DNA from 2 places in the Propioniciclava sp. LT432 genome. Region 1 is predicted to be linked to the other one. Evidence: riboswitches for the same ligand, from Rfam matches in the RefSeq annotation. Region 1 holds a riboswitch; the other holds the start of a gene.
What was found. Region 1 has a riboswitch for cobalamin ahead of nrdH (glutaredoxin-like protein NrdH). Riboswitches for the same ligand answer to the same signal wherever they lie in the genome.

Region 1 (15,229 bases):
CATCAGCCACCTCGCCCTCGGCGCGACGACCCGCCTCATCGCCCCGCTTTTGGCCGACAAGAAAACCGACCCCGCGGTGGTCGTCGTCGACGAGGCGGGGCGCTTCGTCGTCCCGCTGGTGGGCGGGCACGTCGGCGGCGCCAACGACCTCGCCGTGCGCGTCGCGGACGCCCTGGGCGCCACCCCGGTGGTGACCACCGCCACCGACGTGACGGGCGTGCCCGGCTTGGACACCCTCGGCTGGCCGACCTCCGGCGACCTCGCCGGCGTGACGCGTGCCCTGCTGGACGGATCGCCGGTCGAACTCGTCCGCACCCAGCCGTGGCCGCTGCCGGCCTTGCCGACGAACGTGCGCGAGCCCGGCGTGGCCCGGGTCGAGCGGCGCGGCACGCACACCTCCGAGCTGCCCGACCTCGGCGAGCCCGTCGCGCGCATCGTGGTCTCGGACGCCGTCCCCGCCGACGGCGACCTGCCGACCGTGACGCTGCACCCGGGCAGCCTCGTGGTGGGCATGGGCTGCAACCGCGGGACGTCGGTCGACGTGTTGGCCGGTCTGCTGGAGCAGGTCCTGGCCGAGGAGGGGCTGGCGCAGGCATCCGTGACCGCTTTGACCAGCGTCGACGCCAAGGCCGACGAGGCCGGGCTCATCGCGTTGGCTGGGCGCCTGGGCGTCCCGTTCGTCACGTACCCGGCCGAGACGCTCGCGGCGATTGCGGTCCCCAACCCGTCGGCCCACGCCGACCAAGCGGTCGGGACGCCGAGCGTCGCGGAGGCATCCGTGATCGCCCACGGCGCCCAGCTCGTCGTGGAGAAGCGGAAGAACCCCGACGCGACCGTCGCCATCGGACGCCTCGCGCCGCTGGGCACGCTGGCCGTCGTCGGCCTGGGCCCGGGTGCGGACGACCTGCTGACCCCCCGCGCCCGGAACGTGCTGCGCGCCTCGAGCGTCGTGGTCGGCTACCGCCCCTATGTCGCGCAGATCCGGCACCTGCTGCGGCCCGGCACCGATGTGCTGGCCATCGGCATGGGCACCGAGGAGCACCGCATCGAGTTCGCGATCGCCCAGGCCCGCGAGGGGCGGTCGGTGTCGCTGGTGTGTGGCGGCGACCCGGCGATCTACGCGATGGCCTCGCCGCTTCTGGAGAAGGGCACCGAGGGCGTCGACGTGCAGGTGGTGCCGGGCGTGACGGCCGAGCTCGCGGCGTCCGCGATCCTGGGCGCCCCGCTGGGGCACGACCACGTGACGATCTCGTTGAGCGACCTGCACACGCCGTGGCCGGTCATCGAGCAGCGGCTGCAGGCCGCCGCCGAGGGCGACTTCGTCGTGGCCCTGTACAACCCGCGCAGCAAGAAGCGGGTGATGCACCTGCCCCGGGCGCTGGAGATCCTGGGCGCCCACCGGCCCCCCACCACCCCGGTGGCGGTCGTGCAGGATGCCTCGCGCGCGAACGAGAACCACCGCATCGCGCCGCTGGCCGACTTCGACCCGACGTGGGTCGACATGCACTCGATCGTCATCGTGGGGTCGTCGAAGACCGTGCTGGTGCCCACCGGCGCCGACGGCCAGGTGATGGTGACCCCGCGCGACTACACCTGGCTCGATGGAACCCTCCCGAAGGGGAATTGCTGACATGACCGTGAAGGACGCCACCGTGCCGACCCCGCCCGCCCTGCTCATCGCCGCGCACGGCACCCGCCTCCCCGCGGGGCAGGACGCCGCACGCGCACTCACGGCGCTGGTCGCGAGCAAGCTGCCCGACGTCGTGGTGAGGGATGCCTTCATCGAGCTCACCGACCCACCCCTGGACGCCACGCTGGCCGAGCTGGCGGCGTCCGGGCCGCTGGTCGTCGTGCCGCTGATGCTCGGCGCGGGCGGGCACCTACGCGACGACATCCCCGAGGCGATCGACGCCGCCCCTGTGGGCGCCCGCATCGCCCTGGCCGACCACCTGGGCCCCGACCCGCGCCTGCGCGCCGCCGTCCGCGAGCGGATCGCCGAGGTGCTCGGTGACTGGGCGCCCGACCAGACCGCCGTGGTGTTCCTGGGGCGCGGCTGCTCGGTGCCCGACGCGAATGCCGACCACACCCGGCTGGGCCGCATGCTGTGGGAGGAGGGCGGCTACGCCTACGTCACCGACGCGTTCATCCAGGTGGTGTCGCCGACGCTGGCCGAGGGGTTGTCGCTGGCGTACTCGACCGGCGCCCGGAAGATCGTGGTCGCACCGCACTACCTGTTCCCAGGGTTGCTGGAGAACTGGGCGCACGACCAGTCCGCGCGCTGGGCGGCCGAACACCCCGACGCCGAGGTGCGGGTCGCGCCCATCATCGGCGCCGGCGACGCGCTGGCCGACGTCGTCATCGACCGCTACCGCGCCGCCGCCGAACACCTCGACGAGGGCGAGGGCTCCGCGGTGTACCTGTCGGGCCTCGACCTGCGCGGACGCCGCGTGCTGGTCGCCGGCGCCGGCCGGGTCGCGACGCGCCGCATCAGCCGGCTGCTCGAGGTGGACGCCGACGTGACGGTGGTCGCCCCCGAGGCATCGGGCCGGGTCACGGCGTGGGCCGCCGCCGGAGCGCTGACCTGGGAACGGCGGCCCGTGGAGCCCGTCGACGTCGAGGGCGCTTGGTACGTCCTGGCCGCCAGCGACTCTCCCGAGGCCAATGCCGAGGTGGCCGCCGCGGCGGAGCGGGCGGGCACCTTCTGCGTGCGCGCCGACGACGCGACCGGCGGGTCGGCCTGGACACCGGCCACCGGCGTGGCCGGCCCCGTCACCGTCGGGGTGGTCGGCCGCGGCAACCCGCGCCTGTCGGCGTCCCTGCGCGATGTGGCGGTCCGTGCGGTCGCGGCGGCAGGTGCGCAACCGCAGGCCGGGGCGTCCGGGCGGCCGACCTACGACTACCGCCAGCAGGGCTCGGACATCTACGCCGAGTCGTTCCGGATCATCCGCGACGAGGCCGACCTGTCGGTGCTGCCGGCCGACCTCGAGCCGGTCGCGGTGCGGATGATCCACGCCGCCGCCCAGACCGACCTGGCCGGGTCGCTGGCCTGGTCGCCGGGCGTGGCCGCGGCCTGCCGCGACGCCCTGCGCGCAGGCGCACCGATCCTGTGCGACGCATCGATGGTCGCCACCGGCATCATCCGCTCCCGGCTGCCCGCCGACAACGAGGTGGTCTGCCACCTGGGCGACCCCCGGCTGGCCGACCTCGCTGCTGAGCTCGGCACCACCAAGACGGCCGCGGCGGTCGAGCTGTGGCGCGAGCGGCTCAACGGGGCGGTCGTGGCGATCGGCAACGCTCCGACCGCGTTGTTCCGGCTGCTCGAGGTGGTGCGCGACACCGGCGTCCAGCCGGCGGCGGTGATCGGCATCCCGGTGGGGTTCGTCGGGGCAGCCGACTCCAAGCAGGCGCTGGCCGAGAACCCCTACGGCCTGGAGTTCCTCACCGTGCTCGGACGCCGCGGAGGCTCGGCCCTCACCGTGGCTGCGATCAACGCGCTCGCCTCGGCCGCGGAGACGACCAACGAGGCCACGGAGCGCGCCCGGTGACCCGCGAGCTCGTCCTCATCGGCATCGGCGCGGGTGACCCCGGCTGGTTGACGCTGGAGGCCGTCGAGGCGATCAAGGCCCTCGACATGCTCTTCGTCGTGGTGAAGGAGGACGAGTACGACGAGCCGGTCGCCTTCCGGCGCTCGTTGGTCGCCCAGCACCGGCCCGAGGCGTCCGGGCTGCGGGTCGTCGAGCTGCACGACCCGCCGCGCCCATGGCAGACCACGCCCGACTACCCCGCCGCCGTGCGGCGGTGGCGCGAGCAGCGGCTCGCCGCTTGGTCGGACGCCGTGGCCACCCACCTGGGCTCGGGCCAGGTCGGCGGGTTCCTGGTCTGGGGCGACCCGAGCCTGTACGAGTCGACGCTGGCGATCGCCCAGCAGCTCAAGGCGGCCGCCCCCGCGGAGGCGCCAGTAGCACTGCGGGTGATCCCCGGGATCAGCTGCGTGCTCGCGCTCGCGGCCCGCCACCAGATCCCGCTCAACCGTCAGGGCAAGGCGGTGCAGATCGCCCCGGCCCGGCTGCTGGCCGACGGCATGCCCGCCGACGTCGACGACGTGGTCGTGATGCTCGACGGCAAGCAGACGTTCGCGCGCATCGACCCGACCGGCCTCCACATCTTCTGGGGGGCCTACCTCGGCACCCCCGGCGAGATCCTGCTCAGCGGCCCCCTCGCCGAGGTCAGCGACGAGATCCTGGCCGTGCGCGCCGAGGCCCTTGCCCGCAAGGGCTGGATGTTCGACACCTACCTGCTCAGGCGCGAGAAGCCCCCGATCACCTCCCAACGCCGCTGACCAGTGCGCTGGCCCTGCTGGCCTGACCCGGCCCACGGTCATCCTCCGTGGTCGTGGCGGTGGTGCGCGTCGGGATAGTGCTCGTGCGTGTGCGTCATCTCCGCGTGGGTGTGCTCGTGGACGTGCCAGCCGGCCGCCGAGGCCTGGTCGGGGTGCTCGTGGTCGTGGTGGCGATCGTGGCTGTGCCCGTGGGTGTGGGTGACGGCGGCGTGGTGATGCGTGTGCTCATGGGTCTCGGTCAGGTGGAGCCACACGCCGACGGCCATCAGGACGCCACCCGCCACGAGCGACCAGGTCGCAGTGTCCCCCAGCGCCACGGCCAGCACGGCCCGAAGAAGGGTGCCACGCTGTAGTAGGCGCCCGCCCGCGCGGTGCCGAGGCTGCGCAGCCCCACGATGAACAACGCCAGGCTCGCCCCGTAGGCGAGGAACCCGATCGCCAGCGCAGCACCCACCAGCGCGGGCGCGGGCACCGTGGCCCCGAGCGCGAAGGCCAGCGCCAGGTTCACGGGGCCGGCGACCGCGCTCTTCACGGCGGCCAGCAACGTCGCATCGGCCAGCGCGACACGCCCGGTGAGGTTGTTGTCGATCCCCCACGCCAGGCAGGCGCCGAGCACCGCCAGGCTGGGCCACACCGCCCCCACCTCGGCTCCGGTGGGCACCGCGAGCAACACCGCGCCGGCAACGATGGCGGCCATCCCGACCAGCACCCGGCGCCCGACATTCTCGCGGAACACGACCCACGCGATGACGACCGTGAAGACCGCCTCGGCGTTCAGCAGCAGGGACGCCCCCGAGGCCGGCATGGCCGCCAACCCCACCATGAGCAGGACCGGACCCACCACCCCGCCGGCGAACACTGCTCCTGCGACCAGCTAGCGTTCGGTCGGGGTCAAGAGAGGGCGTGGGACACGCGCCCGCGCCCGCCGGCCCGCCAGGCGCACGAGGCCCAGGCCCAAGCCCGAGCCGCAGTAGAGCAACCCCGCCATCAGCCACGGACTCACCTGGCCGAGCAGGAGCTTGGCCAGGGGCGTCCCAGCGCCGAAGAGCACCGCGGCCAGCAGCGTCACCCGGACGCCGTGGTGGCGCAGCCCGGACGCCGTCACCGCCACCTCATCACTCCGTTCCCCACGAGGCCCTGGACGCGACCCTAGGCGCGCCGCGCACCTTCGCCGAGGGACTCGAGCTTGGCCCACGCGATGTCGGCATGGACGCGCCCGCCCAGCCCGCAGTCGGTCGAGGCGATGACGCGGTCGGGGCCGACGGCGTCGGTGAACCGGCGGATGCGCTGGGCGACCAGGTCGGGGTGCTCGACCACGTTGGTGGCGTGGCTGACCACCCCCGGAACCAGGACGAGGTCGTCGGGCAAGGCCACCTCGTTCCACACCGTCCACTCGTGCTCGTGGCGGACGTTCGCTGCCTCGAACGAGAGCGAACCGACGTTCGCCGTCAAGACGACCGGCAGGATGTCGGCGATGCCGATGTCGGTGGTGTGGGGGCCGTGCCAGGAACCCCAGCACAGGTGCAGCCGCACGAGTTCGGCCGGCAACCCCGCGATCGCATGGTTGAGCGCATCGACACGGATCTGGGTGAACCTCTGGTAGTCGGCGACGCTGGGCTCGGGCGTGACCTGGTCCCAGTTCTCGGCCAACGACGGGTCATCGATCTGGACGACGAGGCCCGCGTCGGTGATCGCCTTGTACTCGTGGCGCAGCGCCTCGGCCCACGCCCAGATGTGCTCCTCCTCGGTGGCGTAGTGCTGGTTCCACACGCGGGCCGCACTGCCGGGCGAGATGGCCGTCAGGAAGCCCTGCTCCCCCGGCTGGAGGGCCGCCTGGAGGTTGCGGATGTCGGTGGCCACGGCGTCCTGCCCGGTGTACACGAGGGGCCCCGTCGTCGACGGGAACGCCGTGGCGAGCTTGCCGGTGTCGACGCCCCCCACCTCGACCGGGTCGGAGTAGACCCGCGGGAAGCGCTGCCGGTCCCGCCGGTTCGCGAACGAGGTGAGCCGGACGTTGCCGGGTGTGGAGGGGGCGTCCGGCTGGTTGAACAGGTCAACCTCCCCGAGCTCGAGCCCGCCGACCCGCTGGAAGGAGTACGACCACCAGGCTCCGTAGTCGACGGCGTTCGACATCGCCTTACCGAACTCGCCGTCCCCCAGCAGGGTGATGCCGGCGTCGCGCTGCCGAGCGACCACGTCGGCGACCGCCTCCGTGACGAGCCGGGCGAACTCGGGGGTGGTGTCCAGGGTGAACCCGTCGTCGGCGAACGAGCGGGCCGCGTTGGCGGCGATGAGGGCGTCCGTGCGGGGCAGGCTGCCCGACGTCGTGGTGTGGATGGTGGTCATGTCAGAAGTCCCAGTCCTCGTCTTCGGTGTTGACGGCCTTGCCCATCACATAGGAGGAACCCGACCCCGAGAAGAAGTCGTGGTTCTCGTCCGCGTTCGGTGACAGGGCGGCCAGGATCGCGGGCGACACGGCGGTCGCCGGCTTGGGGAACAACGCCTCGTAGCCAAGGTTCATCAGGGCCTTGTTGGCGTTGTAGCGCAGGAACATCTTGACATCCTCGGTCAGGCCGAGCGGGTCGTAGAGGTCCTCGGCATAGGTCTCCTCGTTGTCGTAGAGCTCCAGCAGCAGGTCGAAGGTGTACTCCGTCAGCTCGTCGCGCCGCGCCTGGTCGGCCTCGGCGAGCGCCTTTTGGTACTTGTAGCCGATGTAGTAGCCGTGCACGGCCTCGTCGCGGATGATCAACCGGATCAGGTCGGCGGTGTTGGTCAGCTTCGCCCGGCTCGACCAGTACATCGGCGCATAGAAGCCGGAGTAGAACAGGAACGACTCCAGCATCACCGACGCGACCTTGCGCTTCTCGGGGTCCTCGCCCTCGTAGTAGCCCAGGATGATCTGCGCCTTGCGCTGCAGAGCCTCGTTCTCCTCGCTCCACCGGAACGCGTCGTCGATCTCAGCGGTGGAGATCAGCGTCGAGAAGATCGAGCTGTAGCTCTTCGCGTGCACCGACTCCATGAACGCGATGTTGGTGTAGACGGCCTCCTCGTGGGGCGTCCGGGCGTCGGGGATCAGCGACACCGCACCGACGGTGCCCTGGATCGTGTCGAGCATGGTCAGGCCGGTGAACACTCGGGTCGTCATGAGTTGTTCGTGCGGCTTGAGCGTGCGCCACGACGGCACATCGTTGCTCAAAGGCACCTTCTCGGGCAACCAGAAGTTGCTGGTCAGCCGGTCCCAGACGTCGGCGTCGATGTCGTCGGTGATGCGGTTCCAGTTGATGGCCTGGACGCCGCGCAGCAGGGTGGTCTTGTCGTTCATCGTCTCGTCCTTGTCGATTCAGAGCATGCAGCTGACGCAGCCGTCAACCTCGGTGCCCGCGAGGGCGAGCTGCCGCAGCCGGATGTAGTAGAGGGTCTTGATCCCCTTGCGCCACGCGTAGATCTGCGCCTTGTTGATGTCGCGCGTGGTCGCCGTGTCGGGGAAGAACAGGGTCAGCGACAGGCCCTGGTCGACGTGCTGGGTGGCCTCGGCGTAGGTGTCGATGATCTTCTCGGGGCCGATCTCGTAGGCGTCGGCGTAGAACTCGAGGTTGTCGTTCGTCATGAACGGCGCCGGGTAGTAGACGCGGCCGATCTTGCCCTCCTTGCGGATCTCGATCTTCGCCACGATCGGGTGGATCGAGCTGGTGGAGTGGTTGATGTAGCTGATCGACCCGGTCGGCGGCACCGCCTGCAGGTTCTGGTTGTACAGCCCGTGCTCGGCGACCTCGGACGCCAACCCCCGCCAGTCCTCGGGCGTGGGCAGGTGGATGCCGGCGTCGGCGAACAGCTGGGCGACCCGGGGCGTCCGGGGTGACCACTGGCCGTCGATGTACTTGGCGAAGTACTCCCCCGTCGCGTACGTGCTGCGCTCGAACCCGTCGAACCGGACGCCGCGCTCCCGGGCCAGGCGGCACGAGGCGGCGATCGCGTGGAACGTCACCGTGTAGAAGTACATATTGGTGAAGTCCAGGCCCTCCTCCGAGCCGTAGTGGATGCGCTCGCGGGCGAGGTAGCCGTGCAGGTTCATCTGGCCCAGGCCGATCGCGTGGCTCATCGCGTTGCCGCGTTCGATGCTCGGCGCGCAGGCGATGTTCGACTGGTCGGACACCGCGCTCAGCGCGCGCACGGCCACATCGATGGTGCGCCCGAAGTCGGGCGAGTCCATGGCGTGGGCGATGTTGAGCGAGCCCAGGTTGCAGGAGATGTCCTTGCCGACGTGGTCGAAGGACAGGTCCTCGCGGTAGGTCGACGGGGTCGACACCTGGAGGATCTCGGAGCACAGGTTCGACATGGTCACCCGCCCGTCGATGGGGTTGGCCCGGTTCACCGTGTCCTCGAACATGAGGTAGGGGTAGCCCGACTCGAACTGGATCTCGGCCAGGGTCTGGAAGAACTTGCGCGCGTTGATCTTGCGCTTGGTGATCCTCTTGTCGTCGACCATCTCGTGGTACTTCTCGGTGACCGAGATCTCGCTGAACGGCACGCCGTAGACCCGCTCGACGTCGTAGGGGCTGAACAGGTACATGTCCTCGTCGTGGCGGGCCAGCTCGAAGGTGATGTCGGGCACGACGACGCCCAGCGACAGCGTCTTGATGCGGATCTTCTCATCAGCGTTCTCTCGCTTGGTGTCGAGGAAGGCGAGGATGTCGGGGTGGTGGGCGTTGAGGTAGACCGCCCCAGCACCCTGGCGGGCACCGAGCTGGTTGGCGTAGCTGAACGAGTCCTCGAGCAGCTTCATGACGGGGATCACGCCCGAGGACTGGTTCTGGATCTTCTTGATCGGTGCCCCGGCCTCGCGGATGTTGGTCAGCGACAGCGCCACCCCACCGCCGCGCTTGGAGAGCTGCAACGAGGAGTTGATGGCTCGTGCGATCGACTCCATGTTGTCCTCGATGCGCAGCAAGAAGCACGACACGAGCTCGCCGCGCTGGGCCTTGCCGGCGTTGAGGAACGTCGGCGTCGCCGGCTGGAACCGGCCCGCCATGATCTCGTCGACGACCTGCTCGGCCAGGCCGCGGTCGCCGGCCGCCAGCGTCAGGGCGACCAGGCACGCCCGATCCTCGAAACGCTCGAGGTAGCGGCGCCCGTCGAACGTCTTGAGCGTGTAGGACGTGTAGTACTTGAACGCGCCCATGAACGTCGGGAAGCGGAACTTCACCGCGTACGCGCGCTTGAACAGGCTCTTGATGAAGTCGAAGTCGTAGCGGTCCAGCACCTCGGCCCCGTAGTAGCCCTCCTCGACGAGGTAGTCGAGCTTCTCGCGCAGCGAGTGGAAGAACACCGTGTTCTGGTTGACGTGCTGCAGGAAGTACTGGCGGGCCGCCTGACGGTCGGCGTCGAACTGGATGTTGCCGTCGGCGTCGTAGAGGTTCAGCAGCGCGTTCAGGGCGTGGTAGTCGGCGGAGTCGCTCGCGACGACTTCCTGACCGGTGTCGGTGAGCAGCGTGGTCATGGGTGGTGGATCCTTTCGCGGACGCGCTCGACGTCGTCGGGCGTCCCGAGGAGTTCGAAGCGATCAAGATGGGGGACGCCGCACTTGGCGGCCACGATGTCCCCGGCCAGGCAGTACGCCTGGCCGAAGTTGGTGTTGCCCGCGGAGACGACCCCGCGAATCAGGGCACGGTTGCCCGGGTCGTTGAGGAACCGGATCACCTGCTTGGGCACGGCCCCGCGCGCGTTGCCGCCCCCATACGTCGGCACGACGAGCACATACGGCTCGGTGGCGACCAAGGGCTCATCGGCGGGGCGCAGCGGGATGCGGTCGGCGTCCACCCCCAGCTTCTGCACGAAGCGGTGGGTGGTGTTGGACGCCGACGAGAAGTAGACCACGCGCACGGCGGACGCCGCGGGCTAGGCGACGCGGACGCGTTGCGCCGCGGCCTTGATGCGGTCGGGGCGGAAGCCGGCCCAGTGCTCCTCACCGTCGACGACGACCGGGACCTGCTGGTAGCCCAGCGCCATCACCTCGAGCAGGGCGGCCTCGTCCTCGGCGAGGTCGATGACCGCGTAGTCCAGCCCCAGCTTGTCCAGGGCGCGGTAGGTCGCCGTGCACTGGACGCACGACGGCTTGCTGTAGACGGTGATTCCGTTCGACATGCTCTCTCCTCGAAGCAGTGGTCAACCTGTGCGCTGGCAGGTATTCGGACTCGAGGGCAGGACGCCAGATGGCGTTGGTCTAATGGGCGACGCTTCCCAGCCCTGTCGGGCCAGTGCTCGATGCCGCCGGTCGTTCCCTCTCACCGCTGCGGGGCAGTCCCGGATTCACACCGGGTTCCCTATTGCCTCACGGCGCCAACCCCAACATGTTGTGGTCGATGACGTGAACCAGCACAACGGACAGTAATGACACCTGTGTGATTCGTCAATGCCGGGTCTCGCCGGGCATCCGGGACTGCCACCTGAGACCGGGATGTGAGACGCTGGCCCCACAACACCAGATCGACGAGTCACCGAGGAAGCCGGGAAGAGCCGGCACGGTCGCGCCACTGTGAAGTGCACACGCTGCACGAAGTCAGGAACTCGCCTCGTCACCCACATCGAGACGCGCAATCTCGAGAAAGGGCATGCGGCATGCACATTGCCGAAGGCTTCCTGCCAGCCACCCACTGCATCGCCTGGGCGGCCGTCTCCACCCCCTTCGTGATCCACGGCGCCAAGGCCGTCATCGAGGAATCGAAGAAGAGCCCCGAGAACAAGCTGCTGCTCGCCGCGGCCGGCGCGTTCACGTTCGTGCTGAGCGCCATCAAGCTCCCGAGCGTCACCGGTTCCTCCTCCCACCCGACCGGCACCGGCGCGGGCGCGATCCTGTTCCGGCCCCCCGTGATGGCCTTCCTGGGCACCACGGTGCTGCTCTTCCAAGCGCTGCTCCTCGCCCACGGCGGCCTCACCACCCTCGGCGCCAACGTGTTCTCCATGGCGATCGCCGGGCCGTGGGCCGGCTACGGCATCTGGGTGCTCCTGCGCAAGCTGGGTGCTGGGATGAGCGTCGGCGTGTTCTTCGCCATGGCGATCGCCGACCTGACGACCTACGTCGTCACGAGCGCGCAGCTCGCGCTCGCCTACCCCGACCCCGACCTGCTCGGCGCGCTCGGCAAGTTCGCCGGGGTGTTCGCGCTGACCCAGATCCCCCTCGCCATCGCCGAGGGCATCGTCGGCGTCCTGCTGTTCCAGTTCCTGCGCAAGGTCGCCGCCCCGGCGCTGGCCGCCCGCAAGCTGATCGACGCGCCCGCGAAGGAGGCCGCCCATGTCTGAGACCACGACCACCCGCACCCAGGGCCACCGGACCAATCCGGTCACCACCGCCCTGCTCCTCGTCGCACTGTTCGCCGTGCTCGCCTTCTCGTTCGTGGTCGCGCCCCGGCCCGACCACCCCGACGAAGAGGCCTTCGGCGGCACCGACGCCCAGGTCACCGCCATGCTCGAGGAAAATGGCCACGAGCCGTGGTTCTCGCCGATCTTCGAGCCGGGCTCCGGCGAGATCGAGTCGGGCCTGTTCGCCCTGCAGGCCGCGCTCGGCGCCGGCGTGGTCGGCTATGCCCTGGGCAACCTGCGCGGCCGCAAGGCAGCCCGTGACGAGTCTGCGGTCGAGAAGCCCGAGACCGTCGGCTGATGCACCTGCACGCCCTGGACGACGCCGCCTGGGATTCCCCCTGGCGGCGCGTCCGGGTCACCGAGAAGGTGGCGCTGTCGGGGGCGCTCGTCCTGACCGCACTGGTCGGCCCGGCCTGGCCGGTCAGCCCCCTGGTGGCCGTGGCCTCGATCGCCCTCGCCCTCGGTTCGGCCCGCATCCCGGTGCGCGCGCTCGGCTACGCGATGGCCGCGCCGCTGACATTCCTGGTCATCGGCGGGGTGTCCGTCGCCCTCGTGCTGGGCGGCGTCCCCTCGACCGACGCCTGGACCCTCGGCCCCCTGTGGGCCGATGCCGCCAGCGCAACGCGCGGGCTGTCGGCCTTCGCCCACGGGGTGTCCGGCACCCTCGCCGTGATGCTGCTCGCCACCACGACACCCATGGTCGACCTGTTGGGGTGGTTGCGCCGCCTGGGCATCCCCGCACCCCTGGTCGAGATCGCCTCGCTGACCTACCGCCTGCTGTTCGTGCTCCTGAGCACGGCGATCGCCCTGCACGCCGCCCAGACCGCCCGGCTCGGAAACAGCCACCGCGGCCTGGCACGTTTCACCTGGGGCCTGCGCAACGCAGCCAACACCATGGGAACCCTGATCATGCGCACCAGTGACCGCACCCTGCGCCTGCAGGCCGGGTTGGAGGGCCGCGGGTACGTCGACGACCTGCGCACCCTCGCGCCGGCCCACACGACCTCGCGGTCGTTCCTCGTCATGGCCGCCTGCGTCGTCGTCGGCATCTGGGCCGCCTGGGCCCTGTTCTGGTGGGTGGCGTGATGCTCCGGGCCCGCGACCTCGTGGCCGGCTACCCGGCCCGCCCACCCGTCCTCACCGGCGCGCAGTTCAGCCTGCCCGACGGGGGCCGCCTGGCGCTGCTCGGGGCCAACGGGTCGGGGAAGACGACCCTGCTGCGGTGCCTGTCCGGAGCCCACCGGCCCACGGCAGGGGCCGTCCTGCACGACGGTGTGCCCCTCGACCACACCCGCGCCGCGCTGCGCGCCCACCGCAGCGCCGTGCAGTTGGTGCTGCAGGATCCCGACGACCAGCTGTTCAGCGCCGACGTGGTCGGCGACGTCAGCTTCGGGCCCCTCAACCAGGGCTTGTCGGACGCCGAGGCGCGCGAGCGCGTCGACGAGGCCCTCGACCTGCTGTCGATCACCCACCTGGCCGAGCGCGCCACCCACCAACTGTCATGGGGCGAACGCAAGCGCGTGGCGCTGGCCGGGGCGGTCGCCATGCGCCCGAGCGTGCTCCTGCTCGACGAGCCCACCGCCGGGCTCGACCCGGTGGGGGTCGCCGAGACGCGGGCCACGCTCGAGCTGTTGCACTCCCGCGGAACGGCCTTGGTGGTGGCCACCCACGATGTCGACTTCGCGCTGGCCTGGGCCGACGAGGCGGCCGTGGTGTGCGCCGGCGAGGTCACCCAAGGGCCGAGCGCTGAGGTGCTCGCCGACGCAGCGCTGCTGGTCCGCGCGCGCCTGCTCTCCCCGTGGCCCCTGGCCCTCGCCGCGCGGCTGGGCCTGCCGGGTCGCCCCCGCACTCTGGACGACGTCGCGACGCTCCTTGACGCAGGGCTCAGCGGGAACAGGACCACTGGGTGACCGCGCGCAGGGGCGTCCAGCCCAGGAAGCGGCCGATGGGTTCGGCGACTTCAACGCCGAGCCGGGCCAGCTGCCCGCCGTGGGCACGGAAGGCGTCGACCAACAGCGCCTCGGTCTCCACCGTGACGCCGTGCACGACGATGCGTCCGCCGGGACGCAGCGCGGCCCACGCCGCGTCGATCACGCCGCTGGTCGCCCCGCCACCCACGAACACCGCATCGGGAGCGGGGAGCGAGCCGACCAATGCCGCGGCGTCCCCCTCGAGGATCTCGACGGCACCGGGCGCGAGCCGCTCGACGTTGCCGCGGGCGCGCGCGGCCCGCTCGGGGTTGCGTTCGAGCCCGATCGCGCGGGCGCCCAGTCCGGCGCGGGCCCACTCGATCGCCATGGCGCCCGAACCGGCACCGATGTCCCACAACAGCTCACCGGGGTGGGGGCGCAGGAACGCGAACGCGCTGGCCCGCTGGTGCCGCTTGGTGATCAGCCCGTCGTGCTCGAAGGCCTCGTCGGGCAGGCCGGGCGTCGCGCCCCAGTCGTCATCCACGCGCTCGACCCTAGCTGTCCCCCCTGCACCGAGGAGAACCTGATGAACCCAGCCGAACCCGGCACCGTCACACTCGTGGGCGGCGGTCCTGGTGACCCCGACCTGCTCACCGTGGCCGGGCTGCGGGCGCTGCAGGCGGCCGATGTGATCTACACCGACCACCTGGCCCCCGACGTGACCGACCTGGTGCCGCCGGGCGTCGAGGTCGTCAACGTGGGCAAGACCCCCCGCGGCCCGGGTACGCCCCAGGACGAGATCAACGCCCTGCTCGTGGCGGCGGCGCAGGCCGGGAAGCGGGTGGTCCGGCTCAAGGGCGGCGACCCCTACGTGTTCGGCCGCGGCGGGGAGGAGGCCCTCGCCTGCGCCGAGGCCGGCGTCCCGGTGCGGGTGGTGCCGGGCGTGACATCCGCCGTGGCGGGGCCGTCGCTGGCCGGCGTCCCGGTCACCCACCGCACCTTGTCGCAGGGGTTCACGGTGGTGTCGGGGCATGTCCCTCCCGGTGACCCGCGCAGCACCCTCGACTGGGAGGCCCTCGCGCGCGTGCAGACCACGCTGGTCATCCTGATGGGCGTTAAGCACCTCGCTGCGATCACCGACGCCCTCACGCGCGGCGGTCTGCCCGCCGCGACGCCGGCCATCGTCGTCGCCGGGGCATACCGACCCGACATGCAGGTGGTCCGCGGAACGGTGGCGACCATCGCTGCCGACGCCGAAGCCCGCGGCGTCCGACCGCCCGCCATCACGGTGATCGGGGACGTGGCCGGTCTGGACCTCAGCGCGCTGCCAACCAGCTGAGCACGCCGGCTACGTCGGGGACGGTTGCGAGGCCGGCCGGCAGCTCCGGGCGCCGGACGACCACCACGGCCACGCCCTCCTCAGCCGCCGCGTCGAGCTTGGCTGCGGTGTGGTCGCCGCCAGAATCCTTGGTGACCAGCACCCCGATGCCCTCCGACGCCAGCAACGCGCGCTCCTCCGCGAGCGCGAACGGGCCGCGGTCGGCCAGGATCCGCCAGCCGGGCCGGGTGGGCAGCCCGGGATCCTCCGCGACGCGGGCGAGAACGTCGGGCAGCGCGGCGTAGT
Region 2 (15,229 bases), on a different contig from region 1:
CACGCTGGGCGTACAGGCGGTTGGCGACCGTGATCTGTTCGGCGCGCGATGCCTGGTGCGGGTACGCCGCGAAGTCCGTGCCGCCGACCGACCGCCACGTGGCGAGGTTGAACTGCAGGCCGCCGTAGTAGCCGTTGCCGGTGTTGATGGACCAGTTGCCGCCGGACTCGCACTGGGCGATGCGGTCCCACATGTCGGCGCGGGCGAGGTTGATCGCACCGCCCTGCGGGGCCGGCTCGGGTGCGGCCGTCGGCTTCGGGGCCGACGTCTGCTTGGGGGCCGGTCGGTCGGCGGAGCGCGACGTGACCTTCGGGGCCACCTTGGTGCCCACTCGGACGACCTGGTTCACGGGCTCCTGGGTGACGGTCTGGGAAACGGTGGTCGTGCTCTCGACGACCCCGTCGACGGTGACGACCTCGACGACCTCCTCGCGGACCCCGTTGACGCCCTTGGTCTTGACCTTGCGCTCGCCGCGAGGGAGCGAATCGTCCTGGACCTCGGTGGTCACGAACTCGAGCGCAACCGACTTCTTCTCCTGCGTCTTGGAGACGCGGCTCACCATGACGGTGTCGCCCAACGTGAGAGTCGCGAACCATCCGGGGGAGACGCGATCGTGCTCACCGAGCGTGATGCCGGCAGCCTCGATGGCGGCGGCGACGGTGGCGTCGGCGCCCAGGGTGACCGCCGTGGTGGTGTTGTCGGCCCACACGCGGACCTCGGTGGAGGTGACGACGGGGGCGATGGCCGCGGTGGCGGTGGGCGCGTTGAGTTGCTGGGTGGCTCCCAGTGCGACGCCTGCTCCGGTGACCAGCATGACTGCGCTGGAGACGGCTGCGACGAGCTTGGTCGAGATGGGCAACGGAGGAACTCCTGACGTGCGACTGCTGGTACTGGTCCAGTCTGTGCCCACGCTGAGAATTTCTCAAGTCAGTTCTCAGGGTTTCGTCAGGTTGCCATGCGAATCGTCCGGACAAGCCGCTGGGCGGCGTCCGCATTCGGACGCCGCCCAGCAGGGAAAGGCGGGGGGCCGAACTACCTCAGTAGGCGACCTGGGTGGCGCGAGCGGCAGCAAGGCGCTCCGACACGTTGGTCCAGTTGACGACGTTCCACCAAGCCTTGACGTAGTCGCCCTTCACGTTCTTGTACTGCAGGTAGAACGCGTGCTCCCACATGTCGAGCTGGAGGATCGGCAGCTGACCCACCGGCAGGTTGCCCTGCTGGTCGAAGAGCTGGTTGATGTTGAGGCGCTGGCCCAGGGTGTCCCACACCAGCATCGACCAGCCGGAGCCCTGGATGCCGTTGGCGACCTCGTTGAACTGCTTCTGGAACCCCTCGAACGAGCCGAAGAACTCGTCGATCGCGGCCGCGACCTCACCCTCGGGCTGACCGCCACCGTCGGGGGACATGTTCTTCCAGAACACGGAGTGGTTCACGTGGCCTCCGAGGTGGAAGGCCAGGTCCTTCTCGAGCTTGTTGATCGCGGCGAAGTTGCCGGACTCACGGGCCTCGGCCAGCTTCTCGAGCGCGGTGTTCGCGCCGGCCACGTAGGTGGCGTGGTGCTTGCTGTGGTGCAGCTCCATGATCTGGGCGGAGATGTGGGGCTCGAGCGCGCTGTAGTCGTAGTCGAGCTCCGGAAGGGTGTACGTCATCGTTACTTCATCCTCTCAGGTGGTCCTGTTGGGTCCAACGGCGAACGTCACCACCCTATTCCCCGGGACCGGCAGGGCAAGCGCGGCGTCGGACGCCCGGGGTCAGCGGGGTGCGAACGCGGCTCGGCGTGCCGCGCGTCTCAGGATGTGGAGCAGCCCCGGCGCGATGACCACGATCAGGACGACGCTGGTGAGGGCGCGCCCCAGGTTCCAGCCCATCGAGGTGACGAGGTTGTACAGCGCGAACACGTGCAGGTTCTCCAGCGCGCTCGCGGACGGGTCGAACGACAACTGCGTCGTGTTGCCGATCCCGAAGGGCCAGAACGCGAAGTCCAACAGCCAGCCGTACGCGAACGCGGACGCGAAACCCCACACTCCGAGCAGGGCGATCTCCGCCCACCCGCGGACCCGCGGCAGCAAACCGGCCCCCAGGCCGACGAACCCGGCGGCCACCATCTGGTACGGGAGCCAAGGGCCCACGCCGGCGGTCAGCAGAGCGGACGCGAACAGGGTGATCGCCCCCTGGGCGAAGCCGAAGCCGGGCCCGAGGACCCGGCCGCCGATGATCAGCAGGAAGAAGATCGGCTCCAGCCCGGCCGTCCCCGCCCCGAGTGGGCGCAGGACGGCTCCCACGGCGCTCAGGACGCCCAGGAGGGCCAGCCCCTTCACGTCCATGCCGTTGCCCGTCAGCTCGGACACCACCACCGCCAGCACCAACGGGAGCACGGCCGCGAACAGCAGCGGGGCCTGCACCGGGTTCACCGCCGAGTCGGGGCGCAGGAACAACGGCCACGCGAACGCCGCGAGCCCAGCGATGCAGGCCACCGCCAGCATGGCGACGGCGCGGGGCGCCAGGTGGACGGCGTCCACCGGGGTGGACTCGGTGCGTGGGCCGATGGCGCGGTGCGGGGTCGTCACCGCCGCACCTCACCGGGGACCAGCACCGGAACGGGCGCGAAGACCTTGGCTGTCTGCGGTGCGAACGTGGGGGAACTCGTCAGCACCGCCCGGGTTGGCCCGTCAGCGATGACCTCACCGTCGGCCATGACGATCGTCCGCTGGGTGAAGCCGGCGGCGAACTCGACGTCGTGGGTGCTGACGACGACGGCGCGGCCCTCCGCGGCGAGGTCCGCCAGGATTACACCGAGGTGGTCCTTCATGGCGTAGTCGAGGCCACGGGTGGGCTCGTCCAGGAGCACGACGCCCGGGCCCGCGGTCAGCTGGAGGGCGAGGACCAGGGCCAGTCGCTGTCCCTCGGAGAGGTCGCGCGGGTCGGCGTCCGGCGGCAGGTCGGCGCCGAGGCGGGCGAGCATCGCAGCGGCTGTTCCCGGTGCCGAACGGGTCTCCCGGTCGGCCTGGTCAAGTTCCTCCGCCACGCGCGGCAGGTACAGCAGGTCGGCGGCCGTCTGGGGGACGAGACTCACCAGCGTGCGGGCCTCGGGGGCCTTCAGGGGGCGTGGGTCGCACCCGTCGACGACCACGTCCCCGGTGCTGCGGGTACCGCCCTGAACCGCCCACAGCAACGATGACTTGCCGGCACCGTTGCGACCCATCAGGCAGGTGACCTCCCCGCCGTGCAGGTCGAGCGTCACCCGGTCCACGGCGACGGTGTCGCCGTACGCGACGCGCAGGTCCCGGACGCCGGCGCGCACGGCGTCCGGACGTGGCGGATCGGAGGGGGCGGTGACCCGGATCGCCTCGCGCTGCGCCCGGCGGCGGGCGTCCCGCACCGAGCCGGGGACGGCGTCCCAGCCGAGCGCGGCGGCCAGGCGGGCCAGCGGGGGGCGGACGTCGCAGGCGACGAGCACCTCGGCGGGCGGCCCGACGACCACGTCGCCGCGGCCCTGGGGGAGCCAGACCAGCGTGTCGGCCTGGTGGAGCACGCGCTCGAGTCGGTGCTCAGCCAGGACGACGGTGAGGCCGACCTCGTGGACGAGCGTGGTGATGGCCGACAACACGTCTTGGGCGGCCGTCGGGTCGAGTGCGGACGTCGGTTCGTCGAGCACCAGAACTCGCGGCTGCGCCGCCAGCACGGACGCGATGGCCACCCGCTGCTGCTGTCCACCGGAGAGGTCGACCACGGGACGGCGACGCAGGTCCGCGATGCCCATCAGGTCGAGGGTCTCCTCGACACGCTTGCGCATGGCCGCGGGGGCCATGCCCAGTTGCTCCATGCCGTAGGCGACCTCCTCCTCGACGGTGTCGGTGACGAAGCCGGCGAGGGGATCCTGCCCCACCCAGCCCACGACGTCCGCGAGGTCGCGCGGGCGGGAGGTGCGCGTCGACCGACCGGCCACGGAGACATCACCGGCCAGGGTTCCGCCCGTGAAGTGGGGCACCAGGCCGTTGATGGCGCCGAGCAGCGTCGACTTGCCCGTGCCGGTGCGTCCGACGACGACGGCGAGGTCGCCCTCGGGGATGTGCAGCGTCACGCCCCGCAGGGTGGGCGCGGCGGCGTCCGCGTAGGTGATGGTGACGTCGTCGAAGGTGATCATGGGGTCCTCCCGAGGGCGGCGTCAGGCTGGTGGGCGGGCCGGGTCACGGCGAGCGCCGGGGCCGTCGACAGGAGCAGGGGGGCGGCGGCCAGGGCCGCGACGACCAGCATCAGGGGATGGAGCGCGGGCCAGGCGATGGGGTCGATGGACGGGTGGAACGCGTCGAAGGCGCCCGGGACCGTGGGACTGTTCGCGAGCACGGCGACCGTGAGCGCCGCCAGCCCGCACAGGGCGACGGCGGTGTCGCGGAGCGTCCAGGACTGGGGGCGATGGCGGGTCACCGACAGGCGGCGTCCGCTCACCCGGAGGCCGAGGATGGTGCCGACCACCCCGAGTGCGAGGAGGACGCCGCCGGTCAGGCCCGTCTCGGGTGACCCGAGCACGAGGAAGACGCCGACCGTCGCCGCCATCATGGCGACGAGGAGGCCGACGACGAGCAGGGGGTGCGGTGAGGACTGGTCGCGTGTCCGGCCGAAACCGCGGGCCTCCATGCTGGTGGCCAGCGCCAGGGACCGGTCGATGGCGTCCGCCAGCACCGGGATGACGACCGCCTTGACCGCCTGCCAGCCGGACGAGGCGCCTCCGCGGAGGCGTCGCGCCCGCCGGACCCGTTGCACGGACTGGACGACTTGGGGCGCCACGGACAGGGCGATGACGATGGCCACGGACGCCTCGTAGAGGGCGGCGGGCACGCTGCGCAGGGCGCGACGCGGGTTGGCCAGGGCGTTCGCGGCGCCCAGGCACAGGAGCATCACCCCGAGGCGCAGCGCCTCGTAGGTGGCGTACACGAGGCCCTCCGCGTTGACCGGCCCACCCAGGCGGATGCCGGCCGCCCAGGCCGGCAGCTCGACCTCGGGCAGCGTGAACAGGACGGTGGACCCCATCCCCGCGCCCACGACGAGCTGGAAGAACAGCCGGATGAGGATGATGATCCCGGCCAGGGCGAAGTAGGCGCCGATGGAGCGGGCCCAAGGGGAGTCGGTCCGGCGAAGCAGGACGACGGCGGTGACCGCCAGCGCCACCAGGGCGAGCAGGAGTGGGCTCGTGGTCAGCGACACCGCCGCCGCCACGCCGAGGGCCCACGCCCACCACGCCCAAGGGTGCATCAAGGGCGTCAGATCCCTCGCCGGCGCATGAGGGCCCAACCACCCAGGGCGCCACCCCCGGCGACGACGATGCCCGCCGTCGCGAGCAGGCCAACCGGGGTGCCCCCGGAGCTGTCGCCGACCGGGGTCGCGGACGCCGGGGGAGCGGCCTGGGCCGTCTGTGTCGCCGAGGAGATCGCGGGCGACGGCTCAACGACGGGCGTCTCGGACGGCGCAGCGTCCGGGGTCGGGGCGTCCGCCGGGAGGACAGCCTCGGTGCCGGCGGGCGCGGGCGAGGCGGGCGCCTTCGAGGCCGCCCCCTGCGTGGTCGATGCCGTGGCCCGCGGTGCCTTGGAGGCCGGGGCAGGCGTGGAGGCCCTGGTGGGTGCCTGGGTCGGCGCGGGGGCCTGGGTCGTGGGCGCCGGTGCGGGGGCCCGGGTCGGGGCCGGTGCCGGGGGCTGGGTCGGAGCCGGCGCAGGAGCGGCCGGCGGGGCGGGCGGGCGGGGACCGGTCTGCCCCGAGCCGAAGGCCCACCCCTCCGCGTCGCCCTTCCTCGGCGAGGTCGAGGTGTAGCCCAGGCTCGAGTAGCGCCACGGACCCCACGACCCGTCCGCGTTGCGGCTGGCCTGCCAGTACGACCAGTGGGCGTCGTTCGTGACGGTGCAGGTCGACGGATAGCCGTTGATCTGGCACAGGAAGCCGGGGCTCTTGTCGCGGACGGTGAACCCGGCGCTCTGCAGTGCGACCTTGCCGGTGCTGTAGCTGGTGGCGCACCCCGTCCCCTGCCCGCCCACGACGACCCAGACGCCGTCGCAGGAGGCCGCGGCCTCGGCCGGGGTCGCCGCTCCCGGGGCCACGAGGGCCCCGGCAGCGGCGATCAGGCCGACCGCGAGCGTGGCGAGACCGCGGACCAGGCGGTTCATCGCGTCACGTGGCGGCGGGCGACGAGCAGGCCGGCGCCCACCAGCGCCAGCAGCGAGGCAGCAGCGACGAACCACGGCTCGGTCCCGGTGCCCGTCTGCGGCAGGCGGTCACCCGGCTGGGCCACGGAGGTGGCCACCGGGGCCGGGGTCACCGACGCGGTCGGCTCGGCGGACGCGCTGGGCCCGGGGGTCGCGGTCGGCTCCGGGGTCACGGTCGGCTCCGGGGTGGCCGAGGCGGACGGAGTGGCCGAGGCGGACGGGGTCGCCGACGCGGACGCGGACGGGGTGGCGGAGGCGGACGGGGTCGCGGAGGCGGACGGGGTCGCGGAGGCCGAGGGGGTGGGCTGCGCGGTCAGGTCCCAAGCGACGTCGTAGTAGGAGACGCCGGCGACGAGCAGGATGGCCTGCGTGGTGAGGAACCAGTCCGCCTTGCCGTCCACGAGGAAGGCGCCGGAGGCATCCTGTGCGGCCAGCACGAAGGCGAGCGCCTCGTCGACCGGCTCACCGGCGGTGGCCAGGGAGGCGCCGAGGATCGCGGTCGAGTTGGCGGGGACCCAGCCGTCCCAGGAGCCGTCGTCGGCCTGCGCGTCGTGCGCCCAAGCGATCGCGTCGGCGGCCAGGTCGGTGCGGCCGGCGGCGAGGAGGGCCAGGAGGGCCAGGGCCGTGTTGTCGGCGTCCGACGCGACGCCGGGAGCGAAGCCGAAGCCGCCGTCGGCGTTGCGGTACGTGACCAGGTAATCGATCAGGTTCGCGGGGACCTCCTCGCCGGCGCGGTCCAGCGCCACGGCGGCCAGGCCGCTCGCGAACGGGCCGGGCCATTCGCCGATGCTGCCGTCCTCGGCGATGCCGTTCTCGACGATGTCGATGAGGTCGACGCCCGGGAGGAAGGTGCGCGGGTCCTCGCCCACGGCGTCCAGCGCGATCGCCAGCTTGGCCGCGCCGTCGGGGGCGCCCTGCGCGTACTCAGGGCCCGTGGTCTGCAGCGCCTCCAGCAGGGTGGCGACCTCGTCCACGGTGGTCGGGTCCTGGCCGGCGGCGAAGACGATGAGGGCGTCGGCCGTCGAGGACGGGAAGCTCGCGACCTCGTTGGCTTCGAGGTTGGCGGCGACCCAGCGGGCGGTCGCACGCGCGGCGTCCGTGGTGGCGTGGGCGGGGAGGGCGGCGGTGGTGAGCGCCAGCATCGTGACGAGCCCGATCACGAGCAACTTCCAGAGGCGATACATCGTGGTCCTCACTGGGGCACCCAGGGTGCGACGGGTCCCGACTGGGACCGGTCCCCACCCGCGTGCCTCGACGGGTTGAATGGTTTCCGTGGCACCGGCGGGCATTCCGACTCCATCGAACGGGCGATGTCACGGCTGCGGGTCAGTCCCGGTCTTGCACCGGAGTTCCCCCACGCGGGTCCGGGGACACCTTAACCCCCCGGGAACGGCGCGGACCAATCGTCCGCCAACAAGCAACCGGGGTGCAGGAACGTGGTTCCCGCACCCCGGTTGGGTCGTCGTGGTGGACGAGTGCTGTTACTTGAAGGCGTCCTTGACACCCTCGGCGACGTCGCGACCGGCATCCTTGACGTTCTCGCCCGCCTGCTTCGCCTTGGCGGCGGCCTGGTCGGCCTTGCCCTCGGCTTCGAGGCGTTCGTTGTCGGTCAGGTCGCCGGCGGTCTCCTTGACCTTGCCGCCAAGCTCCTCGGCCTTGTTCGAGATTTTGTCTCCGATACCCATGAGCACTCCTCTCCAGCCCCGGTGTTCCCAGCGCTTACATGGATCGAGGCTAGTTGGAGGTGCTTTCCGACGCAAGGGGTGCCACCTCGAACACGCGGAATCCCTTCGCCGACGCCGTCCGGTCACACCGGTAGCCCTGCTCGCCCAGCCAGCGCTGCAGCGAGTCGGCGCCCAGGTTGCGGCCGACCACCAGCCGGGCGACGCCGCCCGGGGCCAGCCGCGCCAGCCAGTGCAACAGCAGGGCGTGGAGGGCCTCCTTGCCGATGCGGATCGGCGGATTCGACCAGATCTCGTCGTAGCGGGCCTCGGGGTCGGCCTCGTCCGGCAGCGACGCGTGTACGCGGTCGCCGACGCCGTTGGCCGCGGCGTTGAGCCGGGTGAGGGCGAGGGCCCGCTCGTTGGTGTCGACGGCGTCCACCCGCGCGTCCGGCGCCGCGGATGCCGCGGCCACCGCCAGGACGCCGTACCCGCAGCCCAGGTCGAGGATGCGTCGGGCGCCGGCGTCCGGGGTGTGCGTGCGCAGCAGGACGGCCGTGCCGAGGTCGAGGCCGTCGCCGGAGAACACGCCGGCCGCCGTCGTGAAGGTCCAGTCGGTGTCCCAGAAGCGGACGCCGATGGTGCGGCGCCGCTCGTCGGAGGTGGGCGTCTCGAAGTAGTGCGTCATGGCTGCCTCTCGTCGCGGCGGGCACGGGACTCGGCCTGGCGGGCCGAAAGCTGGTCGTCGGCGGGGTAGCCGACCTCCTCCAGGACCAGGCCGTGCGGGGGGAGGACGGTGACGTCCCCGGCGCGCGTCGGCTGGTCGACCAGGCCCGCGAGCCAGGCGGCGTCCCGCTGGCCGGTGCCGACGGCGACCAGGGCGCCCACCACCGAGCGGACCATCGAGTGGCAGAACGCGTCGGCGCGCAGCGTGACCTCGACCAGCCCGGTGGCGGGGGACCGCTCGGCGTGGCACTCGAGCATCTCGCGGATCGTGGTCGCCCCCTCGCGGCGCTTGCAGAAGGCCCCGAAGTCGTGGAGGCCCACCAGCGAGCGGGCGCCGGCGTCCATCGCGGCGACGTCGAGCGGGCCGCGCACGCGGACGGCCATGTGGCGCTGCAGGGGGTCGGGTGCCCTGTCGGCCAACCGGAACACGTAGCGGCGCCAGATCGCGGCGAAGCGCGCGTCGAATCCGTTCGGGGCCACCGTGACGCGGCTCACGACGAGGTCCTCGGGCAGCACGCGATCCAGCCGTCGGAGCAGTTCGGCCGCGACATCCGGGCCGGGGAGGTCGACGTGGGCGACCTGCCCGCGGGCATGGACGCCGGCGTCCGTGCGGCCGGCCACGGTGAGGCGGACGGGCTCGGGCAGGCGGAGCACGGTGGTGATCCAGTGCTCGAGGGTGCCCTGGACGGTCCGCAGGCCGTCCTGGGCCGCCCAACCATGGAAGTCCCGGCCGTCGTAGGCCAGGTCGAGGCGGTACCGGGTGGTCACAGCGGGATCTCCCCGGCGGGCTCGGCCAAGGGCTCCCGGTACAGCAGGTCACCCACCGTGGGGACCTCGCCGGTGGCCGTGTCGGCGCAGGCGTACGTCAGGTCGCGCACCTCGCGCCCGGCGTCCAGGCCGCGCTGCTCGTACTTGGTGAGGGGACGCTCGGTCCAGCGCGGCGCCCAACCGCCGTGGATGTTGACCAGCCCGGGGGCGACGTCGAGGACCTCACGCATCGCGTCCGCGTAGTCCTGCCAGTCGGTGGCCAGGCGCCAGAGGCCGTCCGGGGTGAGGCGGGAGGCGACCAGCGCAGCGAACTCGGGGCTGACGAGGCGACGCTTGTGGTGCCGCGGCTTGTGCCAGGGGTCGGGGAAGAACGTCCACAACTCGGTGATGCTCGCGGGCCCGAAGAGGTGTTCCAGGCCCTCGACGCCGTTGGCCAGCACGACGCGGACGTTGGTCACGTTGTGCCGGTTGATGCGGCTCAGCGTGGACGCCACGGCGGGCTGGAACACCTCGAAGGCCACGACGTCCGCCTCGGGGTGCCGCTCGGCCAGCGCGACGAGCGCCTCACCGCGTCCGGAGCCGATCTCGACGAAGAGGGGGGCGCGGCGTCCGAACTCGGTTGCCCAGTCGACCTGGGCGTCGGGGTGGACGGAGGTGGAGAGTTCCCGGGCGGGCACGTCCACGACGAACTTCTCGGCCAGCGTCGTCCATGCCTTCTCCTGTGACGCGTTCATGCGCGCGGAACGGCGCACGTACGACACCACCTCACGGTGGATGCGAGGACGATCGGGGCGCGGCACCCACCGAGGATACCGGCCCGGTACCGTGAGGGGAGAACGGAAAGGAGCACCTCCATGCGGTTCCTGCTGAACGTCATCTGGCTTCTCCTCGGCGGCCTCTGGCTCGCCCTGGGCTACTTCTTCTTCGGGCTGCTGGCCTGCCTCCTCATCGTCACGATCCCGGTGGGGGTGGCGTCGTTCCGCATGGGGGCGTATGCGCTGTGGCCGTTCGGGAAGACCGTGGTGTCCAAGCCCGGGGCGGGCGCCGGGTCGGCCATCATGAACGGGCTCTGGTTCGTCATCGGGGGGCTCTGGCTCGCGCTGGGCCATCTGACGACCGCAGCCGCGCAGGCGGTCACGATCGTGGGCATCCCGCTGGCCATCGCCAACGTCAAGATGATCCCGGTCACGTGCTTCCCGTTCGGCAAGCAGATCGTGGATTCTCACGCCATTCCGGCGGGAATGCAACCGATCTTCCGGATCTGACAGCGCATCGCAGAAAGATGTAGCGTGGTGAGGTGGTCGACGCCTTCCTCTTCACCTCAACGCTCCTGACGCTGTTCGTCATCCTCGACCCGCCCGGCCTGCTGCCCGTCTTCCTCGGCCTCACCGGGCGCATGGACCAGCGGCAGCGCAACCGGGCCGCCCTGGGGGCGTCCATGGTGGCGTTCGGTGTCATCGGGATGTTCGCGATCTTCGGACGCCTCATCCTCGACTACCTGCACATCACCATCGAGGCGCTCCAGGTGTCCGGCGGGCTGTTGCTCCTGCTGGTCGCCATGCAGTTGCTCACGGGGGTGGGGGAGGGGCAGGTCACCGACGTGAGCACCAACGTGGCGATCGTGCCGCTGGGGATCCCCCTGCTGGCCGGGCCCGGCTCTATCGTCGCCATGATGCTGGCCGTCCAGCAGGCCCGATCGGCGGGGGTGTGGGGCTACGTCACCGTCGGGCTCGGGCTGGTCGCCGCCCTGGTGCTGGTCTGGGTGTTCCTGCGCTTCGCGGGAGCGATCCAGCGGGTCCTGCACCACTCGGGGACCGTCCTGCTGACCCGCGTCGCCGGCATGCTGCTCGCGGCGATCGCGGTCCAGATGTTCGCCGACGGGACCTTGGCCTTCCTGCGCCAGGTCTGACCCCTCGCCAACCTGGCGGCAACCGGTGTGTCGGACTTGCATGGAGGCCCTATTCTTCCTCCATGCGGGACGAGGAGGGCAACGGCGCGGCGGCTCGGTGGTTCGCCGAGATGACCACACGCGTCCGCGGTGCCCTTCCGCACGCGGTGCAGCGGGTCCTGCCGACCACCTTCATCGGCTACGCGATGATCAACGGCAGTTCCTTCCTGCTGGACATGGGGCTGCTGGCCGTCATCACCAACTTCTGGAGGCTCCCCTACGGCATCGTCTTCTCCATCGGCTACAGCCTGGCGTCGATCTACGCGTTCTTCCTGAACCGCTGGCTGAACTTCCGGGAACACGGGGACCTCGGCAAGCAGACGGGCAAGTACACCTTCGTCATCATCAGCAACTACGTCATCTGGATCCTGGGGTTCGGGTCGCTACTCGACTGGATCGGCGTCCACGTGATGGTGGCCCGCGTGATGGCCGCCTGCCTGGAGGGCCTCTACATCTACCTGCTGCTGCGCCTGTGGGTCTTCCCGCGCCGTCACGGTGTGGGCGGCGTCGTCGAGCCGCGGACGCACGTGGCCGAGATCCGGTCGGCCACCCCCGACGTCGCTGCCTGAGAGGCACGGGAGCCCGCCCCGGAGGGCGGGCTCACGCGGGTCGAACGGTCGGGCGGTCGGTCACTCCTTCCGCGCGAACTTCTCCACCAGGTTCGGGGGCAGCAGTTCGTAGCCGTGGAACGCCCGGGTGAACGTGCCGCCACCCTGGGCGAGGCTGCGCAGGTCGATCGCGTAGCGGGACATCTCCAGCTGGGGGACGACGGCCCTGATGACGACCTTGCGGCCGTCGGTGTCGGTGCCCTGGACCTGGCCGCGGCGCCCGGAGAGGTCGGTCATGACCGCGCCCATGTGCTCCTCGCCCACGGTGACCGTGACCAGGTCGACCGGCTCCAGGAGCGCGACGTTCCTGCCGATGATCGCGGCTTCCTTCAGCGCGGCGGCGGCCGCCATCTGGAACGCCATGTCGGAGGAGTCCACCGAGTGGGCCTTGCCGTCGAAGAGGGTCACGCGGACGTCCACCATCGGGAAGCCGGCGATGACGCCCTTCTCCAGCTGGGCCTTGACGCCCTTCTCCACCGAGGGGATGAAGTTGCGCGGCACCGCGCCACCCACCACCTTGTCGACGAACTCGAAGCCCGCGCCTCGCTCCAGCGGCTCGACGTCGATGTTCACGACGGCGTACTGGCCGTGCCCGCCGGACTGCTTGACGTGGCGTCCGACCGCCGTCGCCTTGGCGGTGAAGGTCTCGCGCAGGGCGATCTTCACCTCCTCCTGCTGGACGTTGACCCCGTAGCGCTCCTTCAGGCGGTTGAGGAGCAGGTCCGCGTGCGCCTGCCCGGTCGTCCAGAGCACCAGCTGGTCGGACGCCCCCCGGGCGAGCTTCACCGTGGCGTCCTCGACGGCCAGGCGCTGCAGGGCGGTGGACAGCTTGTCCTCGTCGTTGCGTGTGGCGGCCCTGATGGCCAGCGGGAGCAGCGCCTTCGGCATCTTCCAGTTCGGCACGACCACGACGTTCCCCGGTGCGGAGATCGTGTCGCCGGTCTCGGCGGTGGTCAGCTTGGGCAACATCACGATCTCACCGGCGATGGCGGACGACTGGGGCTTGAGTTCCGTGCCCACGGCCTCCTGGATGATGCCGATCCGCTCCTCGTCGTCGTGGTCGTGCTCAGCGCCGTCCTCGTCGCCCTCGAAGAACGACCGGTGGCCGGAGATGTGGACGAGGTCGTCGGTGCGCAGCGTGCCGGAGAAGATCCGAACCATCGACAGGCGGCCGGCGAAGGGGTCCGTCGTCGTGCGGATCACCTGGGCGACCAGGGGGGCGCCGGGGTCGGACGGCGCGGGGTCGAGCACCTCGCCGTTCAGCTTCACCGGGCTCGGGTTCGGGTGGAGGCTCGGGGTCGGGAAGCCGTGCTCGATGAGGCTGAGCAACTCCTCGGTCCCGAGACCGCTCGACTGGACGACCGGTACGACGGGGAACAGGTTCGCTCCCGCCGTCGCCTTCATCAGGTCGTCGAGCAGCTTGTCCCGACCGGGGTCGTCGCCCTCGAGGTAGGTGTCCATGAGCTCGGCGTCGTCGGCCTCCTCGATGAGGCCCTCGATGAGCGGGCCGCGGTGGGGCTCGATGAGGTCGTCGTGGGTGCCGTCCTGCTCGTGCAGGACGGGCTCGCCGCCGCCGGAGTAGTCACGGAAGCGTCGCGAGTGGACGCCGACGGTTCCGGTGATGCCGGTGCCGGACCCGACGGGCACGTGCGTGGGCAGGACGCCCTCGCCGAACTTCTGCTTCAGGTCATCCACGACAGTGTCGAAGTCGGAGTGCGCGGCGTCGAGCTTGGTGAGGGCGATGACGCGGGGGAGTCCCGCCTCGGCGCACTCCTCCCACAGGGCCTGGGCCGCGCCGTCGATGCCGTCGGCCGCGCTCACGACGAAGATCGCGGCGTCCGCGGCACGGAGACCGGCGCGGAGCTCGCCGACGAAGTCCGGGTGGCCGGGGGCGTCGAGGAGGTTGACGAACACGTCGCCCGTGACGAGGGACGCGAGGTAGAGCTGGGAAAGGCGCTCGGCGTCGTCCTTCTCGCCCCTGTAGCCGGCGACTCGCGCCCGCAGCAACTGCTCGAACAGCGACGTCTTGCCCGACCCCGCATTGCCGACCAGCACCACGTTGCGCACTTCGTCGGGGTTGTTCACCTGAACCTGTCCGTTGTTCACCCTTGAACTCATGGGCTTACCTTGCCACTGGTGCCGACGCCGCGGGAAGGTTTGCGCCAATGTCTCCTACGGGCTGTCGTTGAGCCCGGGGCAAGGGGGTTCGCCCGCCCTGCTGTGGTTTTGACCGGCCAGCCCGAACCGGGGTAATCTGGGTCGCTGTTGCGCTGTGACGTGTCCGGGGAGGCGTCCAGCGGTAGCCCCTGCAGCTCCCCGATGACAGATGGGTTACCCGCGTGTCCACGTACACTCCCAAGCCTGGTGAGATCACCAGGAACTGGCATGTGATCGACGCCTCCGACGTCGTCCTCGGCCGCCTGGCCGTCACTGCCGCCACGCTCCTGCGTGGCAAGCACAAGCCGAGCTTCGCTCCCCACGTAGACGGTGGCGACTTCGTCATCATCGTCAACGCCTCCAAGATCGCCCTGACCGGCAACAAGGCCACCACCAAGATGGCCTACCGCCACTCCGGTCGTCCGGGCGGCCTCAGCGCCGTTCCGTACGGTGAACTGCTCGCCACCGACCCGCGCAAGGCCGTCGAGCGCGCCGTCTGGGGCATGCTGCCGAAGAACAAGTTGAGCCGTCAGGTCATCAAGAAGCTCAAGGTCTACTCCGGCCCCGAGCACCCCCACGCCGCGCAGCAGCCGCAGCCGTACGAGATCACCCAGATCGCCCAGTGAGCCAAGGAACCATCGTGACCGACACCACCACTGAAGACGTCCTCGCCGACGAGATCACTCCCTTTGAGGAGGGTGACCGCGAGATCGCGTACCGCGCGGAGGCCACCCCGTCCAGCGCGACCCCGGGCTCCCGTCCCGCCGTCGTCGCACCCGGCGCTGCCACCGGCCGCCGCAAGGAGGCCATCGCCCGTGCGCGCCTCGTCCCCGGCACCGGCCAGTTCAAGATCAACGGCCGCACGCTGGAGGAGTACTTCCCCAACAAGCTGCACCAGCAGACCATCAACGAGCCGTTCGTGACCGCGGCCGTCGAGGGCTCGTACGACGTGATCGCGAAGATCATCGGCGGCGGCGTGACCGGCCAGGCCGGTGCCCTGCGCCTCGCGATCGCGCGCGCGCTCAACGCCATCGACGTCGAGGCCTCGCGCCCGGCGCTCAAGAAGGCCGGTCTGCTCTCCCGTGACGCTCGCGTCAAGGAGCGCAAGAAGGCTGGTCTCAAGAAGGCCCGCAAGGCGCCTCAGTACAGCAAGCGTTGATCGTCGTGCCA

Region 2: it holds a riboswitch for cobalamin, as region 1 does, so the genes downstream of both, AC5YDV_RS12815 (LPXTG cell wall anchor domain-containing protein) here and nrdH (glutaredoxin-like protein NrdH) in region 1, are expected to answer to the same signal.

The regions. Positions count from the first base shown of each region.
Region 1 covers NZ_JCAKNE010000028.1:18,338-33,566, reverse strand. Annotated here, with positions in the region: gene cobJ (precorrin-3B C(17)-methyltransferase) at 1-1,630, shown strand, start outside; partial or broken gene AC5YDV_RS15490 (CbiX/SirB N-terminal domain-containing protein) at 1,632-2,843, shown strand; gene AC5YDV_RS15485 (precorrin-8X methylmutase) at 2,826-3,545, shown strand; gene cobF (precorrin-6A synthase (deacetylating)) at 3,542-4,339, shown strand; gene AC5YDV_RS15475 (hypothetical protein) at 4,378-4,605, opposite strand; gene AC5YDV_RS15470 (EamA family transporter) at 4,605-5,198, opposite strand; gene AC5YDV_RS15465 (hypothetical protein) at 5,214-5,444, opposite strand; gene AC5YDV_RS15460 (cobalamin-independent methionine synthase II family protein) at 5,489-6,685, opposite strand; gene nrdF (class 1b ribonucleoside-diphosphate reductase subunit beta) at 6,687-7,661, opposite strand; gene nrdE (class 1b ribonucleoside-diphosphate reductase subunit alpha) at 7,680-9,836, opposite strand; gene nrdI (class Ib ribonucleoside-diphosphate reductase assembly flavoprotein NrdI) at 9,833-10,219, opposite strand; gene nrdH (glutaredoxin-like protein NrdH) at 10,235-10,480, opposite strand; cobalamin riboswitch at 10,499-10,728, opposite strand; gene AC5YDV_RS15435 (energy-coupling factor ABC transporter permease) at 10,955-11,635, shown strand; gene AC5YDV_RS15430 (energy-coupling factor ABC transporter substrate-binding protein) at 11,628-11,993, shown strand; gene cbiQ (cobalt ECF transporter T component CbiQ) at 11,993-12,781, shown strand; gene AC5YDV_RS15420 (energy-coupling factor ABC transporter ATP-binding protein) at 12,766-13,605, shown strand; gene cbiT (precorrin-6Y C5,15-methyltransferase (decarboxylating) subunit CbiT) at 13,580-14,149, opposite strand; gene cobA (uroporphyrinogen-III C-methyltransferase) at 14,192-14,944, shown strand; gene AC5YDV_RS15405 (cobalt-precorrin-6A reductase) at 14,922-15,229, opposite strand, start outside.
Region 2 covers NZ_JCAKNE010000021.1:24,311-39,539, reverse strand. Annotated here, with positions in the region: gene AC5YDV_RS12845 (resuscitation-promoting factor) at 1-859, opposite strand, end outside; gene AC5YDV_RS12840 (superoxide dismutase) at 1,038-1,649, opposite strand; gene AC5YDV_RS12835 (ECF transporter S component) at 1,752-2,483, opposite strand; gene AC5YDV_RS12830 (ABC transporter ATP-binding protein) at 2,564-4,144, opposite strand; gene AC5YDV_RS12825 (CbiQ family ECF transporter T component) at 4,141-5,250, opposite strand; gene AC5YDV_RS12820 (hypothetical protein) at 5,259-6,152, opposite strand; gene AC5YDV_RS12815 (LPXTG cell wall anchor domain-containing protein) at 6,149-7,375, opposite strand; cobalamin riboswitch at 7,455-7,610, opposite strand; gene AC5YDV_RS12810 (CsbD family protein) at 7,673-7,876, opposite strand; gene AC5YDV_RS12805 (class I SAM-dependent methyltransferase) at 7,926-8,540, opposite strand; gene truA (tRNA pseudouridine(38-40) synthase TruA) at 8,537-9,346, opposite strand; gene trmB (tRNA (guanosine(46)-N7)-methyltransferase TrmB) at 9,343-10,080, opposite strand; gene AC5YDV_RS12790 (YccF domain-containing protein) at 10,201-10,611, shown strand; gene AC5YDV_RS12785 (MarC family protein) at 10,644-11,255, shown strand; gene AC5YDV_RS12780 (GtrA family protein) at 11,366-11,863, shown strand; gene AC5YDV_RS12775 (elongation factor G-like protein EF-G2) at 11,924-14,008, opposite strand; gene rplM (50S ribosomal protein L13) at 14,242-14,685, shown strand; gene rpsI (30S ribosomal protein S9) at 14,700-15,218, shown strand; gene glmM (phosphoglucosamine mutase) at 15,224-15,229, shown strand, end outside.